One region of the Streptomyces sp. NPDC025638 genome, then DNA from elsewhere that is predicted to be linked to it. Evidence: riboswitches for the same ligand, from Rfam matches in the RefSeq annotation. Region 1 holds a riboswitch; each other region holds the start of a gene.
What was found. Region 1 has a riboswitch for cyclic di-AMP ahead of ACZ4EG_RS29170 (C40 family peptidase). Riboswitches for the same ligand answer to the same signal wherever they lie in the genome.

Region 1 (4,203 bases):
GTCCTCGTCGGGGATCTGGTCCGAGTCGGCGACCAGGGCGACCTGCTCCAGGAAGTCGGCCAGCGTGCCTCCCGGGGCGGCAGCCCCTGATGTCGCTGCGCCCTCCTCGCGCTCCTGCTCGAACTCCAGGGCCACGGCGGCGAGTTCCTGAAGGTTCTCGATGCGGGTTTCGTCCTGCGGGTCGGTGGAGGCCTGCAACTCGGCGAGATAGCCGGTGCGTTCGAGGATCGCCTCAAGGACCGTGGCCGGTCCCGCGCCGGACTCGACGATCGTACGGAGGTCCTCCATCAGCACGTTGAACCGCTTGACGGCGTTCGTCGAGCGCGCCGCCATGCCGTACGCCTCGTCGACCCGGCGCAGCGCCTGCGGGAAGCTGATCTTCTCGCGCTGGGCGAGGGCGTCGATCATCGCCTCGGCACGCTCGCCGATACCGCGCTTGGGGACGTTGAGGATCCGGCGCAGCGGCACGGAGTCCTCCGGGTTGGCCAGGACACGCAGGTAGGCCAGGACGTCCCTGACCTCCTTGCGCTCGTAGAAGCGGACGCCGCCGACGACCTTGTAGGGCAGGCCGACGCGGATGAAGACCTCTTCGAAGACACGGGACTGGGCGTTGGTGCGGTAGAAGACGGCGACGTCGCCCGCCTTCGCCTCGCCCGCGTCCGTGAGACGGTCTATCTCGTCGGCGACGAACTGCGCCTCGTCGTGCTCGGTGTCGGCGACATAGCCGGTGATCCGCGCGCCCGCGCCCGCATTGGTCCACAGGTTCTTGGGACGGCGGGACTCGTTGCGCTCGATGACCGCGTTGGCGGCGGAGAGGATCGTCTGGGTGGAGCGGTAGTTCTGCTCCAGGAGGATCGTCGTCGCGTTCGGGTAGTCCTCCTCGAACTGGAGGATGTTGCGGATCGTCGCGCCGCGGAAGGCGTAGATGGACTGGTCGGCGTCACCCACGACGCACAGCTCGGCGGGCTGGAGGTCGTACTCGCTCGGCGGTACGTCCACCGGGTGCCCGGCGGTGCCGACGAGCTCGCGCACGAGGGCGTACTGGGCGTGGTTGGTGTCCTGGTACTCGTCGACGAGGACGTGGCGGAAGCGGCGGCGGTAGTGCTCGGCAACGTCCGGGAAGGCGCGCAGCAGGTTGACCGTCGTCATGATCAGGTCGTCGAAGTCGAGGGCGTTCGCCTCGCGCAGCCGCGACTGGTACATGGCGTAGGCCTGGGCGAGGGTCTTCTCGAAGCCGTCAGTGGCTTGGGCGGCGAAGTCCTCCTCGTCGATCAGCTCGTTCTTCAGGTTCGAGATCTTGGCGCTGAAGGACTTCGGCGGGAAACGCTTGGGATCGAGCTCCAGGTCGCGGCAGACCAGGGCCATCAGGCGCTTGCTGTCAGCGGCGTCGTAGATCGAGAACGACGAGGTGAAGCCGAGCTTCTTGCTCTCGCGGCGCAGGATGCGCACACACGCGCTGTGGAAGGTCATCACCCACATCGCGTTCGCGCGCGGGCCGACGAGGTGCTCGACGCGCTCCTTCATCTCGCCCGCGGCCTTGTTGGTGAAGGTGATCGCGAGGATCTGCCCCGGGTGCACGTTCCGCTCGGCCAGCAGGTGGGCGATGCGGTGCGTGAGCACACGGGTCTTGCCGGAGCCGGCGCCGGCCACGATGAGCAGGGGGGAACCGGCGTGTACGACGGCCGCGCGCTGGTTCTCGTTCAGCCCCTCCAGTAGCGCCGCTGCGTCGATCACCGGGCGCGGGGCGCCGTCGCGGTAGTAGTCGTCCCGGTCCGGCGGCACGTCGAACTTCCCGCCGAACAGATCGTCCGGAACCGACTCCGGAGCGTGATCGTCCTCGGGTGGCGGCGGGGGCTCCTCCTCGCGCCCGTGAGGGGTCTGGAGGTCCGCCAGGAAGCTGTCGTCAAAGAGGCTGCTCATCGCTCTCCGAGTCTAGGGCGCCCCACCGACAAACGACCGCCGCCCCGGAAACAGGACCGGCCCCGCGCGCGGGGGATCTTCCCGATGCATGAGCCGGACAACTGTCTCACGCTCCGGAAGCATGCTGTCACACGGGCGGAATTCTGCATCAGGTCACAAAAATGTATCGGGCATATCGCCCATCAACCTTCACACGGGCCACACCAGTTGGCTACCGTCTCGGGCGGGCCGTACGACCCCCACCGGCGAACGTCGCCGGGCCGCGCGGCCTCCGCCGAGTCCGGTGTGCCCGCCACGGCAGCCGGAGCCGGGGACCCAACCGACCTTGGGGTGAATCGGCCCAACCTCCACCCGGAGAAAGGCCGTAGGGCAACCCTTCCGAACCACCCGCCCGAACCCGACAGCTAACTCGGTAGGCGGAACATGGAAGGAGTCGCCTCCCTTGGCGTCGCACCGCAAGTCGCGCCCCGCGAGTGCCCTGGTAACAGGCATACGCACCCCCGCCATCGCCACCGCCGCGCTCACCTCCGTGGCCCTGCTCTCCCAGACCGCCAACGCCACCCCCTCCGCCGACGGCAAGCCGAGCATCGAGGAAGTCGAGAAGAAGGTCGACGACCTCTACCGCCAGGCGGAGTCGGCGACCGAGAAGTACAACGCGGCCAAGGAGAAGTCCGGCCAGCAGCGCAAGAACGTCGACACCCTGCTGGACGACGTGGCGCGGCGCACGGACAAGCTCAACAAGGCGCGTGAGGAACTGGGTACGTTCGCCGCCGCCCAGTACCGCACCGGGGCCGCCGCGCCCGACACCGCCACCTTCCTGCTCTCGAACTCCCCGCAGGACTACTTCGACCAGACCCAGCTGATGGGCCGGATGACCTCGCGGCAGAAGGGCGCGGTCGACGACTACATCACACAGCAGTCGGCGACCATGAAGAAGCGACAGGAAGCCGCCAAGAGCCTCCAGACGCTGACCGAGTCGCAGAACGAGCTGAAGACGGCCAAGGCCACCGTCCAGAAGAAGCTCTCCTCGGCGCGCGAGCTGCTGTCCAAGCTGACGGCGCAGGAGAAGGCCCGGCTCGCCGCGATCGAGAAGCAGAAGCAGGAGGAGGCCGCGCGCCAGGCCGCGGAGCTCGCCAAGAAGCAGGCGGCCGCGGAGGCGGCGAAGAAGGCCGCCGCCGCGAGCTCCTCGAGCTCGTCCAGTTCTTCGGGCTCCTCGGGCTCCTCGGACTCGTCCACCTCGACGGGGTCGACCGGTTCGACGGGCTCGACCGGCTCGTCCTCGGACTCCACGTACGCCACCAAGGCGGAGAAGGCGATCGCCTTCGCCCGCGCCCAGATCGGCAAGCCGTACGTCTGGGGCGCCACCGGCCCCGACTCCTACGACTGCTCCGGCCTCACCTCGGCCGCCTGGCTGGCCGCGGGCGTCAGCCTTCCGCGCACCACCTACGACCAGGTCAACGCGGGCACCACGGTCTCGCTCACCAATGCCGAGCCCGGCGACCTGATCTTCTTCTACGACGACATCAGCCACGTCGGCATCTACATCGGCAACGGCATGATGATCCACGCCCCGAAGCCCGGCGCCTACGTCCGCGAGGAGTCGATCTACTACGGCGGCGCGTCGATCATCCACAGCGTGGTGCGGCCGGCGTGAGAGACCTCCGTGGGGCAGGGACGCGAGCGCCGCAGCCGTGGTGATGCGAGCGCCGCAGCGGTGGTGATGCGAGCGCCGCGGCCGTCGTGAACCGCAGGCGCACGCGCCCCTGTCCCGCACCCGCGCGTTTTTCCCCGCACGCGCGCGCGTGCCCCGCTCGCAAGGCGCGCACTGCTCCCTAGCATCGGGCCCATGCCCGCCTCCTCACCCCTTCGCGCCTGGTGGAAGCGGCACCCGCCGGCGGCCGGGGCCGCCGTGATGGCGACCGGCATCGTGTCGGTCGGGCTGCAGCTGGCGGGGTACGAGGCACTGTCCCTGATCGCCCTCGCGATGGCCTCGGTCGCCTGGCTGGCCTCGGCCGTGGACTTCACCGTGGGGCTGCTGTGGCAGCGCAGACGCTGGGTGGCCGAGGCGCGGACGCCGGGCGCGCTCAGCGCCGTCGCCGCGACCGCCGTGCTGGGCACCCGTTTCTCCGCACTGGGCCGCCACGGCCTGGCCGAGGTGCTGCTCGCGCTGTGCGCGGCGCTCTGGCCGGTGCTGATCCTCCTCGTCGTACGGCACTGGCACCGGCGCATGCCAGGCACGGTGTTCCTGTGCTGCGTGGCCACGCAGGGGCTCGCCGTGCTCGC
Region 2 (4,203 bases), on a different contig from region 1:
CCGTATCCCGCGTACAACCCCTATCGGCCTTAGGCCGCCGCGGACAGGCGTGGCACGCCGTTACGCCGACGCCTCCGTCAGCCGCGCCAGTTCCTTCTCCGACAGCCGCAGTTCGGCCACCGCCAGCAGCGCCGGGAGCTGTTCCACCGTGCGTGCCGAGGCGATCGGTGCCGTCACCGTCGGCCGGGCCGCCAGCCAGGCGAGGGCCACCGTGGGGACGGGGGCCTCGTGGGCGGCGGCGATCTCGTCCAGGGCGGTCAGCACCCGTCGGCCGCGCTCGGTGTCGAGGTGCTTGGCCGCGCCCTTGGCACGCGCGCTGTCCACCGTCGTACCGGGCCGGTACTTGCCCGTGAGGAAACCGGCGGCCAGGGAGAAGTAGGGGACGGCCGCGAGGCCGTTGCGGATGACGACGTCCTGCAAAGCACCCTCGTAGGTGTCGCGGGACACGAGGTTGTAGTGGGGCTGGAGCGCCACGTACCGGGCCAGGCCCTCGCGGTCGGAGAAGTCGAGGGACGCCTGGAGGCGTTCCGCGGTGATGTTGGAGGCGGCGATGTGCCGCACCTTGCCCGCCTTCACCAGCTCGTCCAGCGCGCCGACGATCTCCTCGACCGGCACTTCCGGCTTGTCGAAGTGGGGGTAGTAGAGATCGATGTAATCGGTGTCCAGGCGCCGCAGGGAGGCATCGGCGGCGGCCTTGATGTTGGCGGCGGTCAGGCCCGGGAAGTCGGGGTGCTGGCTGACCTTGGTCGCGATCACCACGTCGGACCGGTTGCCGCGGGCCTTGACCCACTTGCCGATGATCGTCTCGGACTCGCCGCCCTGGTGGCCCTCGATCCACGCGGAGTAGGAGTCGGCGGTGTCGACGAAATTGCCGCCGGCGGCCGTGTAGGCGTCCAGGACGGCGAAGGAGGAGGTCTCGTCGGCGGTCCAGCCGAAGACGTTGCCGCCGAGGGTGAGCGGGAAGACCTCCAGGTCGGAGGAGCCGAGCTTACGAAGAGAAGTCATGATCTATGACAACGGTCACACCGGATCGAAAGATTCCGGATACGCCCGCAAAGATCCCGCAAACACCTGACCGGCGGTCCTGACGTCGGGGGGTGCCGTCAGGACCGCCGGCGGTCGACAGGGTGGGTCAGGGGTTGAGGCCCTTGCCCCGCAGCCAGGTCATCGGGTCGATCCCGGTGGCCTGGCCGCCCGGGTGGACCTCCAGGTGCAGATGCGGGCCCGTGACGTTGCCGGTGGCGCCGACGCGGCCGATGACGTCGCCGGTGCTGACCTTCTGCCCGGCGGAGACGCTGATCGAGGACTGGTGGCAGAACCACAGCTCGGTGCCGTCGTCGAGGGTGAGGATCGTGCGGTAGCCGTAGGAGCCGGCCCAGCCCGCCTCGGTGATCGTGCCGCTGTGGATGGCCTTGATGAGCGTGCCCGTGGGCGCGGCGAAGTCGAGGCCGGTGTGGTAGCCGGAGGACCACATGGCGCCGGCCTGACCGAAGGTCGAGGTGATCGTGTACGAGGAGGTCGGCAGCGTGTACTGCTTGGCCAGCGCGGCCAGGCGTGCGGCCTCGGCCTTCCTCTTGGCCGCGGCCTCCGCACTCGCCTTGGCGGCGGCGGCCTTGGCGGCGGCCTCCTTCTCGGCCTTGGCGGCCGCGGCGGCGACCTGCTTGTCCGCAGCGGCCACGGCAGCGGCGGCGGCCTTGGTGTCGACCTGGCCCTGCTGCTTCTCGGCCTGGGCCATGATGCGGTTGCGCAGCGCCTCACCGGCGTCGGAGGCACCCTGGGCGCTGTCGGCGGAGGTCATGCCGACGCTGCTGAGCGCGGTCGCGGAGCCCTTGGGGGCGTCGTCCGGGGTGCTGTCGCCCAGCAGGGAGCCGACGGAGGGCAGGTCGGGCATGGAGATGGACACCGGCGGCTTTCCGGTGTTGGCGCTGGCCATGCCGCCCGCGCCGACGGCGGCTATGACGCCGACGCCCAGGACCGTGGAGCTGCGGGCGAGTCCGCCGCCGCGCTGCTTGGCGACGCGATGCCGGCCGCGTACCGGGCTGAGGGACTCCTCGGTGGGGTTCCACTCCTCCCACGGGCCCTCGTCGGTGCGGTAGCTGCCGTAGCCGAAGGTCTCGGTGTGCTCGCTCGGCACGAATGGGGCTGTGGGGGCAGGCCGGTTGGACGCCACGCGGGCGTACTCCTTTCCTTCCGTCGCCTACCGGGTTAGCTGACGGGTTCGGAGCAGGAAGGTCTCCTACGCGCGTATACCGGCCGTGCCTCCACGGCGGCATCCGCGTGATTCACCCCAAGGTGGTGGTTCCCCGGTTCCCTTGCGAGATTCGGCGCGTGCGCACGGAGCCGACTCTTGTGACGGCTGGGACGACCGCGCTGCGTTATCGAACGTTAATAGACCCGACTGTCAGATTCCAAGCCGTTCTGCTTGATCATTAACGTTTTTACGGCGGGACTTACACGCCACGACCGGTGGAAATCGGGCGAGTTGACCGCAGTACATGAGTCACAACGTTTTTGATGGTGACTCAGATGTTATGCGGAGGGCTTTCGTCCGATCACTCTTCGTGATATTCGCCTGGTCTTCGCCAAAACACTCAGGGCCGGAATCCATGAACTGGATTCCGGCCCTGAGCCTTGAGTAGCGGGGACAGGATTTGAACCTGCGACCTCTGGGTTATGAGCCCAGCGAGCTACCGAGCTGCTCCACCCCGCGTCGGTGTGCCTTAAGCATACGCCATGCTCAGGGGTGCAAGCGCACGGGTTTATCCGCGGGCCGACAGATGGCGGTTCGGCGCCTTGGCCAGGTCCTCGTACTCGGGCAGCAGGACGACGTCCACGCCCTCGCCCCTCAGCAGCCCGGTCCCGTCGGCGCCCGGCACGAACGTGTCCGGCTCCCGCCAGGCCGCGACCACCCGTCGTACCCCGGCGTCCAGGATCAGCCGCGCACAGGGAGCGGGCCGCGACGCCCGGCGGGCGCAGGGCTCCAGGCTGCTGTAGACCGTGGCGGCGGCCAGCCTCGGGTCGGCCGGGTCGACCTTGGCCAGCGCCGCTTCCTCGGCGTGCACGACGGGGTCGTCGCCCTCCCGCGAGTGCCCCCGGGCCAGCTCGGTGCCGTCGGCGGCCACCACGACCGCGCCCACGCTGAAGGCGGTCTCCGAGGGCGGGCACAGCGCCGCGAGGTCGCAGGCGATCCGCATCCAGTGCCGGTCCGCCGCGGCGACCGACCGCCCGGTGCCGGGTGCCGTCGGCTCGTACCGCATCAGTACGACGTCCTCGATGCGACGCGTCTCCACGAGCCGGAGCCGCCCGCCCTGGTAGCCCCCGGGGCCGAACAGCCGGGGCGCCGCCGGATCGCCCACCAGGAGCGGGGCGAGGACCAGCTGGAGTTCGTCGGCGAGGCCCTGGCGGAGCAACTGGGTGTGGATGGTGCCGCCGCCCTCGACCATCAGCCGGCGCACCCCGCGCTCCTCGTACAGGTGCGTGAGCAGCGCCGGCCAGTCGAGGTCGGGGCCGAGCGGGACGACATCGGCCGCGAGGCCCAGTCCGCGGACGCGCTCGGCGCCCTTCTCCGTCGTATAGAGGACCTTCTCGCCGCCCGTGTGCCAGAACTTCGCGTCCGGGTCCAGCTCGCCGGAGCCGCTGACGGTGACCTTGAGGGGGTACTCGGGCCGGCCCGCGGCCACGCGCGCGGCGCGCCGCTCGGGCGAGTTGACCAGGAGCCGCGGGTTGTCGGCGCGGATCGTGCCGGCGCCGACCAGGATCGCGTCGACCGACGCCCGCACCTCGTCGACCCGGTCGAAGTCGGCCGGGCTGGACAGGAGCAGCCGCTCGGGGCCGGTGTCGTCCAGACAGCCGTCGAGGGAGACGGCTGCGGACAACAGGACGTACGGGTACGGCATCGGCGCGCTCTCCCTGACGAGGTCTGATGTACTGCGACTGACGTGCGGGCTTGGTTCAAGTTTGAAACAAACTTACACTGGCGGTATGACGACCCGCTGGCTCACCCCCGAGGAGCAGCGCGCCTGGCGCGCGTACATCGCCGGCAGTCTGCTCCTGGAGGACGCGATCGACCGGCAGCTCCAGCAGGACACCGGCATGCCGCACCTGTACTACTCCATCCTGGCCAACCTCTCCGAGGCGCCGGAGCACAGTCTGCGCATGACCGACCTCGCCGAGAAGTCGAAGATCACCCGGAGCCGGCTGACC
Region 3 (4,203 bases), on a different contig from region 1:
CCCGTGTTAATGCCGCAGGCCCGACATGTTTACGGCATGTTGCGAAGTCCTCACACGGTCCGAACGGTCCCCGCCGCCGGGAAAGCGCAATCGGTGCGCGGATGTCGCGCGCTCGGTGTGCAGCGCCGTGATCGCCCGCGCGCGCTCGCCGTCGCCGCGCGCCACCGCGTCCACGATGGCGCCGTGCTCCGTCCAGGACTCCACCGGGTTGGCGGGCGCCTCCACCGTGTACATCCAGGCGATCTTGTGCCGCAGCTGGGTCAGCATCGAGGTCAGGGCGTGACTGCCGGAGGCCTGCGCGAGCGTCTCGTGGAACCAGCCGCCCAGGGAGCGCAGATCCTCGTGGCTGCCCCGCCTGGCCCGCTCCTGGCCCAGCCTCACCAGGCCGCGCAGCACCTTGAGATGGGCCTCGGTGCGCCGCTGCGCGGCCCGGGAGGCGCCGAGCGGCTCCAGCAGCATGCGCATCTCCAGCAGGTCGGCGGCCTCCTGCTCGGTCGGTTCGGCGACGCACGCGCCCGCGTGCCGCCGCGTCACCACGAAGCCCTCGGCCTCCAGGGTGCGCAGTGCCTCGCGGACGGGGACGCGCGAGACGCCGTAGCGGCGCGCGAGGAGTTCCTCGGTGAGCCGGCCGCCGCGCTCGTAGACACCGGCGACGATGTCGTCCCTGATCGCCGTGCATACCGAGCTCGCCGGAATACGCATGACCGACCTCCGCTTTAATCCCCGTGAAACGTCGCCGATTGACGTGTGTTCCGTGACTCTATTGCAATCAACGGGAATTTCCGATGGCGTGCCGGAATCCATGGATATTTTTTGGACAGCGGGGCGGCCGAAACGGCGAAAGCCCCGGCTCGGGGAGCCGGGGCTTCGGGAAGCGGTGCGCCCTGCCGTCAGACGTTCACGCCGTGCTTGCGGAGGTAGGCGACGGGGTCGACGTCCGAGCCGTACTCCGGGGTCGTCCGGGCCTCGAAGTGGAGGTGCGGCCCGGTGACGTTGCCGGTCGCGCCGGAGAGGCCTATCTGCTGGCCGGGAAGGACCTTCTGGCCCACGGAGACGCCGATGGACGACAGATGGCCGTACTGGGTGTACATGCCGTCCGCCATCCGGATCACGATCTGGTTGCCGTACGACCCGCCCCAGCCGGTCGACACGACCGTGCCGGAGCCCACCGCGTGCACGGTGGTTCCGCTGGAGGCGTGGAAGTCGATGCCGGTGTGGGAGCCGGAGGACCACAGGGATCCGCCGGTCTTGTAGCCGGTGGAGACATACGAGTTCGCGATCGGCGCCACGAACGCGTTGAGCCGCTTGCGCTCGGCCTCGCGGGCGGCGCGCGCCTTGGCCTCGCGCTCCTTCTCCGCCAGGGCGACGGCCTTCTTGCGCGCGGCCTCCTCGGCCGCCTTCTGCTCGGCGGCCTGCTCCTGGGCCGCGGCCTGGGCATCGATCTGCTCGGCGACCGAGTCGCCCATGGTGATGACCGGCGTGAGACCGGTGTCCGCGGGGGCGGGCTCGGCGGCGAGGGCCGGAGAGGCCGCGAGGGTGCCGACGGCACCGGTGGTGGCGAGGGCCGCGACGCCCGCCGCGCGGGCGGTGGTGCGGTGCATCCGGCCGGGACGGCGGTGCTTCCCGGTGGCGCGGGTGAACGCCATGTAGTGGCTGGTCCTTTCCTTCCCTCTCGCCTACCGGGTTAGCTGACGGGTTCGGAGCAGGAAGGTCTCCTACGGACCCCCTCGCGGCACGCGCGGGTGTCCGATTCACCCCAGGGACTGCGTGGGTCCCCGGCTCCCCTGGCTCGCGCCGTACGGGGACTCGGCGATGACTGTCCGGTGCCGCGGGTGCGGCGCACTGCCCGACGAACAGCCTGGACGACGCTATGCGGGCGGTCTTTGGATCCCCAAACCGAAGCCGGATTTTGTAGCGCATCCCACAGGGCAGACAGGCAACCTCCGCCCCAATTCGGACATCTTGGAGAAACGTTCGTGGGTCCTGACGACCCGTCGGCCGACAGGACCCACGCGCGCGTGCCTCTACTCGGCCGAGACGACGGTGACTTCGCCGATGCCGAGAGCCTCGACCGGCTCCTTGATCTGGGCGGCGTCGCCCACCAGGACCGTCACCAGACGGTCCACCGGGAAGGCGTTGACCACCGCGGCGGTGGCCTCCACGGTGCCGGTGGCGGCGAGCTGCCGGTACAGCGTCGCCTGGTAGTCGTCCGGCAGATACTGCTCGACCTGGTCGGCCAGCGTGCTCGCCACGGCCGCCGCGGTCTCGTACTTCAGCGGCGCGACCCCCACGAGGTTCTGCACGGCGACGTCGCGCTCGGCGTCGGTGAGGCCCTCGCCGGCGAGCTTGCGCAGCACCGCCCACAGGTCCTGCAGCGCGGGACCGGTGTTCGGGGTGTCCACGGAGCCGCTGATGGCGAGCATCGAGGCACCCGCGCCGTCCGGGGCGGACCTGAGGACCTGCCCGAACGAGCGCACACCGTAGGTGTAGCCCTTCTCCTCGCGCAGGACGCGGTCCAGGCGGGAGGTGAGGGTGCCGCCGAGGCAGTACGTGCCGAGCACCTGGGCGGCCCACACGCGGTCGTGCCGGTCCGCGCCGACCCGCCCGATGAGCAGCTGCGTCTGGACGGCTCCGGGGCGGTCCACGATGACGACCCGGCCGGTGTCGTCGGCGGTCACCGGCGGCACGGGCCGCGGCTGCGCCGAGGAGCCGTTCCAGTCGCCCAGGGTCTCGCCGAGCAGCGCGTCCAGGTCGATGCCGGTGAGGTCGCCGACGACCACGGCGGTGGCCGTGGCGGGCCGCACGTGCCGGTCGTAGAAGCCGCGGACGGCCGCCGCGTCGATCTTCTCGACGGTCTCCTCGGTGCCCTGGCGCGGGCGCGACATGCGCGCGGTCGCCGGGAACAGCTCCTTCGAGAGCTCCTTGGCGGCACGGCGGGAGGGGTTCGCCAGCTCGTGCGGGATCTCGTCGAGGCGGTTGCGCACCAGCCGGTCCACCTCGCTCTCGTCGAACGCGGGTGCCCTGAGGGCGTCGGCGAGCAGGCCGAGCGCCTTGCCGAGGCGGGAGGCGGGGACCTCCAGGCTCAGCCGGACGCCCGGGTGGTCGGCGTGCGCGTCCAGGGTCGCGCCGCAGCGCTCCAGCTCGGCGGCGAACTCCTCGGCGGAGTGCTTGTCGGTGCCTTCGGAGAAGGCCCGCGCCATGATCGTGGCGACACCGTCGAAACCGGCCGGCTCGGCGTCCAGCGGCGCGTCCAGGAGCACCTCGACGGCGACGACCTGCTGGCCGGGGCGGTGGCAGCGCAGAACGGTCAGGCCGTTCTCCAGCGTGCCGCGCTCGGGGGCCGGGAAGGCCCACGGCTTCGCCTCGCCCGCACGGGGCTGGGGGTGGAACTCCATCGCGGCGAGCTCGGTCACTTGGCCGCCTCCTCGTCCTCGTTGTGGTCGGCGGTGGGCGCTTCCACGGTGGCTTCCGACTCCGGGTCCTCGGGGAAGTCCTCGTCCTGGGTGTGCTCCGCGGACTCGGCGGAGAGCGGCTCGTAGACGAGCACCGCGCGGTTGTCCGGGCGCAGGCGGGCCTTGGCCACCTCCTGGACCTCCTCCGGCGTCACCTCCAGGACGCGCTGGACGGCGGTCAGGGCGAGCTGCGGGTCACCGAACAGGACCGCGAACCGGCACAGTTCGTCGGCGCGGCCGGCGACCGTGCCGAGCCGGTCCAGCCACTCGCGCTCCAACTGGGCCTGGGCACGCTCCATTTCCTCGGGCGTGGGGCCCTCCTCCGCGAAGCGGGCGAGTTCCTCGTCGATGGCGGTCTCGATGACCGGCACCTCGACGTCGCCGGAGGTCTTCACGTCCAGCCAGCCCAGGGAGGGCGCCCCGGCCAGCCGCAGCAGGCCGAACCCGGCCGCGACGGCCGTACGGTCGCGGCGCACGAGCCGGTTGTACAGGCGGGACGACTCGCCGCCGCCCAGGACGGTGAGCGCCAGGTCGGCGGCGTCGGACGCGCGCGTGCCGTCCTGCGGGAGCCGGTAGGCGGCCATCAGGGCGCGTGCCGGGACCTCCTCCACGACGACCTCGCGCAGCTGCTCGCCGATGACCTCCGGCAGCGAGCCGTCGCGGGGCTCGGGCTTGCCGTCGTGGGAGGGGATCGAGCCGAAGTACTTCTCGATCCAGGCCAGGGTCTGCTGCGGGTCGATGTCGCCGACCA
Region 4 (4,203 bases), on a different contig from region 1:
GCAAGGCGGAGCTGATGACGCATCTGCTCAACATCGACCCGCCGGACCACACCCGGCTGCGCCGGCTGGTCAGCAAGGCGTTCACACCCCGCCGGGTCGCCGAATTCGGCTCGCGCGTACAGGAACTGACAGACCGGCTCATCGACGGGTTCGCGGCCGAGGGGTCCGCCGACCTCATCCACGAGTTCGCCTTTCCGCTCCCCATCTACGCCATCTGCGACCTGCTCGGCGTTCCGCGCGAGGACCAGGACGACTTTCGGGACTGGGCGGGGATGATGATTCGGCACGGGGGAGGGCCGCGGGGCGGGGTCGCGCGGTCGGTCAAGAAGATGCGGGGCTATCTCGCCGAGCTCATCCACAGGAAGCGCGAGGCCCTGCCCGACAGCCCCGCTCCCGGCGAGGACCTCATCTCCGGGCTCATCCGCGCCTCGGACCACGGCGAGCACCTCACCGAGAACGAGGCCGCCGCGATGGCCTTCATCCTGCTGTTCGCCGGGTTCGAGACGACCGTCAACCTCATCGGCAACGGCACCTACGCCCTGCTCACCCATCCCGAGCAACGGCACCGTCTGCAGGCGTCCCTCGCCCGCCGGGAACGGGACCTCCTGGAGACCGGTGTCGAGGAACTCCTGCGCTACGACGGCCCGGTCGAACTGGCCACCTGGCGGTTCGCCACCGAGCCGCTCACCATCGGCGGGCAGGACATCGCACCCGGCGACCCCGTCCTGGTGGTGCTCGCCGCCGCCGACCGGGACCCGGAGCGGTTCGCCGACCCGGACGTCCTCGATCTCGGCCGACGTGACAACCAACACCTTGGATACGGCCACGGCATCCACTACTGCCTGGGTGCCCCGCTCGCCCGGCTGGAGGGCCAGACCGCGCTCGCCACCCTTCTCACCCGCCTCCCGGACCTCCGACTCGCGGTGGATCCGGCCGATTTGCGGTGGCGTGGCGGGCTCATCATGCGTGGACTGCGCACTTTGCCCGTGGAGTTCACGCCCGTCCGGTAAGTGAGGGAAGCGCGGCCTGTCGCGCCCCAAACCTGATGAATGCTCAACTCTGTGATCTTCACGTGATCTACGCGGCATTAACTTGTGACAAGTGATCGTCAGTGGATACGTTTACCGGGCAGCGCGGTACGTCGGCTTTCTGTGCCGCGCCGGTTATCGCTGTCGCACGAAAGGCTTCCGCATGCTCTCCGGGAACGGTCGTCACCGTCGCCCCCGTCAGGCTCCGGCCCTCCTCGTCGCGGCCGGAGTGACCGGCTCCGCCATCGCCATCCCGCTCCTGGGGGCCGCGAGCGCCAACGCGGCCGACGGCACCACATGGGACAAGGTGGCCGAGTGCGAGAGCGGCGGCTCCTGGAGCGCCGACTCCGGCAACGGCTACTACGGCGGTCTGCAGATGTCGCAGGACGACTGGGACAAGTACGGCGGCCTCGCGTACGCCTCCAGCCCGGACGAGGCCAGCCGTTCGCAGCAGATAGCCGTCGCGGAGAAGGTTCTCGCCGACCAGGGCACCAAGCCCTGGGCCACCTGTGCCCTGCTCTCCGGGCTCACCGCGAGCTCCGGGTCGGTCGATGTCGACACCGGCGTCTCGGCATCCGATTCGCCCGGCTCATCCGATTATTCGGACTCCTCTGATTCATCCGACTCATCCGATTCACGCTCGAAGTCGGACTCCTCGGGGAAGGCTTCCCCCTCGGCGAACGCCGACGAGGGGAACGGGGCGAAGGGCAAGAGCGAGGGCAAGGGCGAAGATTCCGCCAAGTCGGACAAGTCGGAATCCGAAGGCTCGGGTAACTCGCAGGGGAGTGGTGGCGCGCCCACGGAAGTCCCTAAAACGGACGATTCCGACAACTCGTGGCAAAGCGGGGGGTCTTGGAGTCTGGTCGACACCGGCGCGATCGGGGGCGGCCGTCACCGCGGGGGTAATGCGGACGAAAACGCAGCAAACGGGCAGGGCTCGGCCTCGGTGGGTCGTCACGCCTCGCGCACCTACACGGTTCGCGACGGCGACACTCTCGCATCCATCGCCGACTCCCTTGACGTCGACGGCGGATGGCGTGCGCTCTATGCCGCAAACAAGGCCGCCATCGGCACCGACCCGAACGACATCACCCCCGGTCAGACCCTGGACGTCGCTACCGAAATCGGCGAAAAGTAGCGGGAGTTGACGTCCCACTTTCACGCCCAATGTCCGGTTTGGTGAAAGTGTGGGATGAGTCTCAGAAGCCCTGATCGTCTTTGGAATTCCCCGGATCGCGTGTCTACGGTCGAGTCCGCTCGTCACCACGAGCCCCGGCTGTCGCAACGCCGAGTCCTGCCAGCGGCCGCACGGGAACAGTCGTCGCGTCACGCGCCGTAGGCAGGAGCGGGGGACCCAAGGTAAGTGCCGCGCCGGACAGTTGAGCCGGAGCGGCTAGGGGTGGAGCCACGCCTCCCAGCGGAGGTGTGGCCGGGCAACTCAACCGGCCCGAACCCGACAGCTCACCTCGCAGGCGTCGGTGAGGGGATCCATCCATGCTGTTTTCCGCCCAGGGCAAGCACCGTCGTCCCTCGAAGGCCAGGGCCACCCGTGCCATCGCGCTCGCCGGTGTCGCCTGCGCCGCCGTCGTCGCCCCGCTGATGGCCTCCGGCGCCGCCTCGGCCGCCACCGCCTCCGAGTGGGACGCCGTAGCCAAGTGCGAGTCCGGCGGCAACTGGTCCATCAACACCGGCAACGGCTACTACGGCGGTCTGCAGTTCTCCGCCTCGACGTGGTCCGCGTACGGCGGCGCGAAGTACGCCGGCACCGCCGACAAGGCCACCAAGGCGCAGCAGATAGAGATCGCCGAGAAGGTCCTCGCCGCCCAGGGCGAGGGCGCCTGGCCGGTCTGCGGCACGGGCCTGTCCAGCACCCCCTACGGCGGCGCCGCGGCGAGCACCGCCCCCCGGGCGACCGAGAAGCCGGCCGCCTCCCGCTCCGCCGAGCGCCCGGCCGCGGCCAAGACCGTCACCACCCCGACCGGCAAGAAGGTCAAGAAGGGCGACGGCGAGTACAAGGTCGTCAAGGGCGACACCCTCGGCTCGATCGCCCAGAAGCACAAGGTCAAGGGCGGCTGGCAGAAGCTGTTCAAGCTGAACAAGAACATCGTCCAGGACGCGGACCTCATCTACCCGGGCCAGCAGCTCCACCTGAAGTGATGCGCGGCCGGTAGCCCGGCTGCAAGAACCGCAGCCGCCCCCGTCCCCACGGTCTCCCCGCCCCGGTGCGTATTCCCCCGTACGCGCCGGGGCGGGGCTTGTTCATGGGGCGCTGTGTTCGAGCCGTTCTCCACCCCGCCTTTGTTTCGAGCCGGAACAATGGGTACGGTCGGACCCTGTCCACGGGACGGTCGGTCGGTGGCCGATGCCCCCGGGACGGTTAGGCTCTAGTCGCAAGGCACCCAGCCCCGCACTTCCAGCGTCACATCCATGAAGGAGATGCTCGTGCCGTCCATCGACGTCGTCGTAGCCCGGGAAATCCTGGACTCCCGAGGCAACCCCACGGTCGAGGTCGAGGTCGGCCTCGACGACGGCAGCACGGGTCGTGCCGCCGTTCCGTCCGGCGCCTCCACCGGCGCCTTCGAGGCCATCGAGCTCCGCGACGGCGACCCGAACCGCTACCTGGGCAAGGGCGTCGAGAAGGCCGTTCTCGCCGTGATCGAGCAGATCGGCCCGGAGCTGGTCGGCTACGACGCCACCGAGCAGCGCCTGATCGACCAGGCGATGTTCGACCTGGACGCCACCGACAACAAGGGCTCGCTCGGCGCCAACGCCATCCTCGGCGTCTCCCTCGCCGTCGCCCACGCCGCCTCCGAGGCCAGCGACCTCCCCCTCTTCCGCTACCTGGGCGGCCCGAACGCGCACCTGCTGCCGGTGCCGATGATGAACATCCTGAACGGCGGCTCGCACGCCGACTCCAACGTGGACATCCAGGAGTTCATGATCGCCCCGATCGGCGCGGAGTCCTTCTCCGAGGCGCTGCGCTGGGGCGCCGAGGTCTACCACACCCTGAAGAAGGTCCTGAAGAGCAAGGGCCTGGCCACCGGCCTGGGCGACGAGGGCGGCTTCGCCCCGAACCTCGGCTCCAACCGTGAGGCCCTCGACCTCATCCTGGAGGCCATCAAGCAGGCCGGGTACGTCCCCGGTGAGCAGATCGCGCTCGCGCTCGACGTCGCCG

Region 2: it holds a riboswitch for cyclic di-AMP, as region 1 does, so the genes downstream of both, ACZ4EG_RS17055 (M23 family metallopeptidase) here and ACZ4EG_RS29170 (C40 family peptidase) in region 1, are expected to answer to the same signal.
Region 3: it holds a riboswitch for cyclic di-AMP, as region 1 does, so the genes downstream of both, ACZ4EG_RS04725 (M23 family metallopeptidase) here and ACZ4EG_RS29170 (C40 family peptidase) in region 1, are expected to answer to the same signal.
Region 4: it holds a riboswitch for cyclic di-AMP, as region 1 does, so the genes downstream of both, ACZ4EG_RS30565 (transglycosylase family protein) here and ACZ4EG_RS29170 (C40 family peptidase) in region 1, are expected to answer to the same signal.

What each region holds. Positions count from the first base shown of each region.
Region 1 is NZ_JBVHLX010000012.1:162,121-166,323, forward strand. It holds gene pcrA (DNA helicase PcrA) at 1-1,920, opposite strand, end outside; cyclic di-AMP (ydaO/yuaA leader) riboswitch at 2,183-2,354, shown strand; gene ACZ4EG_RS29170 (C40 family peptidase) at 2,363-3,574, shown strand; gene ACZ4EG_RS29175 (tellurite resistance/C4-dicarboxylate transporter family protein) at 3,767-4,203, shown strand, end outside.
Region 2 is NZ_JBVHLX010000006.1:21,047-25,249, forward strand. It holds gene ACZ4EG_RS17045 (PrsW family intramembrane metalloprotease) at 1-33, shown strand, start outside; gene ACZ4EG_RS17050 (aldo/keto reductase) at 61-1,005, opposite strand; gene ACZ4EG_RS17055 (M23 family metallopeptidase) at 1,133-2,170, opposite strand; cyclic di-AMP (ydaO/yuaA leader) riboswitch at 2,180-2,337, opposite strand; tRNA gene ACZ4EG_RS17060 (tRNA-Met) at 2,637-2,710, opposite strand; gene ACZ4EG_RS17065 (dihydrofolate reductase family protein) at 2,760-3,896, opposite strand; gene ACZ4EG_RS17070 (MarR family winged helix-turn-helix transcriptional regulator) at 3,982-4,203, shown strand, end outside.
Region 3 is NZ_JBVHLX010000002.1:122,655-126,857, reverse strand. It holds gene ACZ4EG_RS04730 (GntR family transcriptional regulator) at 7-702, opposite strand; gene ACZ4EG_RS04725 (M23 family metallopeptidase) at 891-1,646, opposite strand; cyclic di-AMP (ydaO/yuaA leader) riboswitch at 1,659-1,822, opposite strand; gene ACZ4EG_RS04720 (M16 family metallopeptidase) at 2,025-3,413, opposite strand; gene ACZ4EG_RS04715 (M16 family metallopeptidase) at 3,410-4,203, opposite strand, start outside.
Region 4 is NZ_JBVHLX010000013.1:91,072-95,274, reverse strand. It holds gene ACZ4EG_RS30575 (cytochrome P450 family protein) at 1-1,010, shown strand, start outside; gene ACZ4EG_RS30570 (transglycosylase family protein) at 1,192-2,166, shown strand; cyclic di-AMP (ydaO/yuaA leader) riboswitch at 2,350-2,518, shown strand; gene ACZ4EG_RS30565 (transglycosylase family protein) at 2,523-3,185, shown strand; gene eno (phosphopyruvate hydratase) at 3,465-4,203, shown strand, end outside.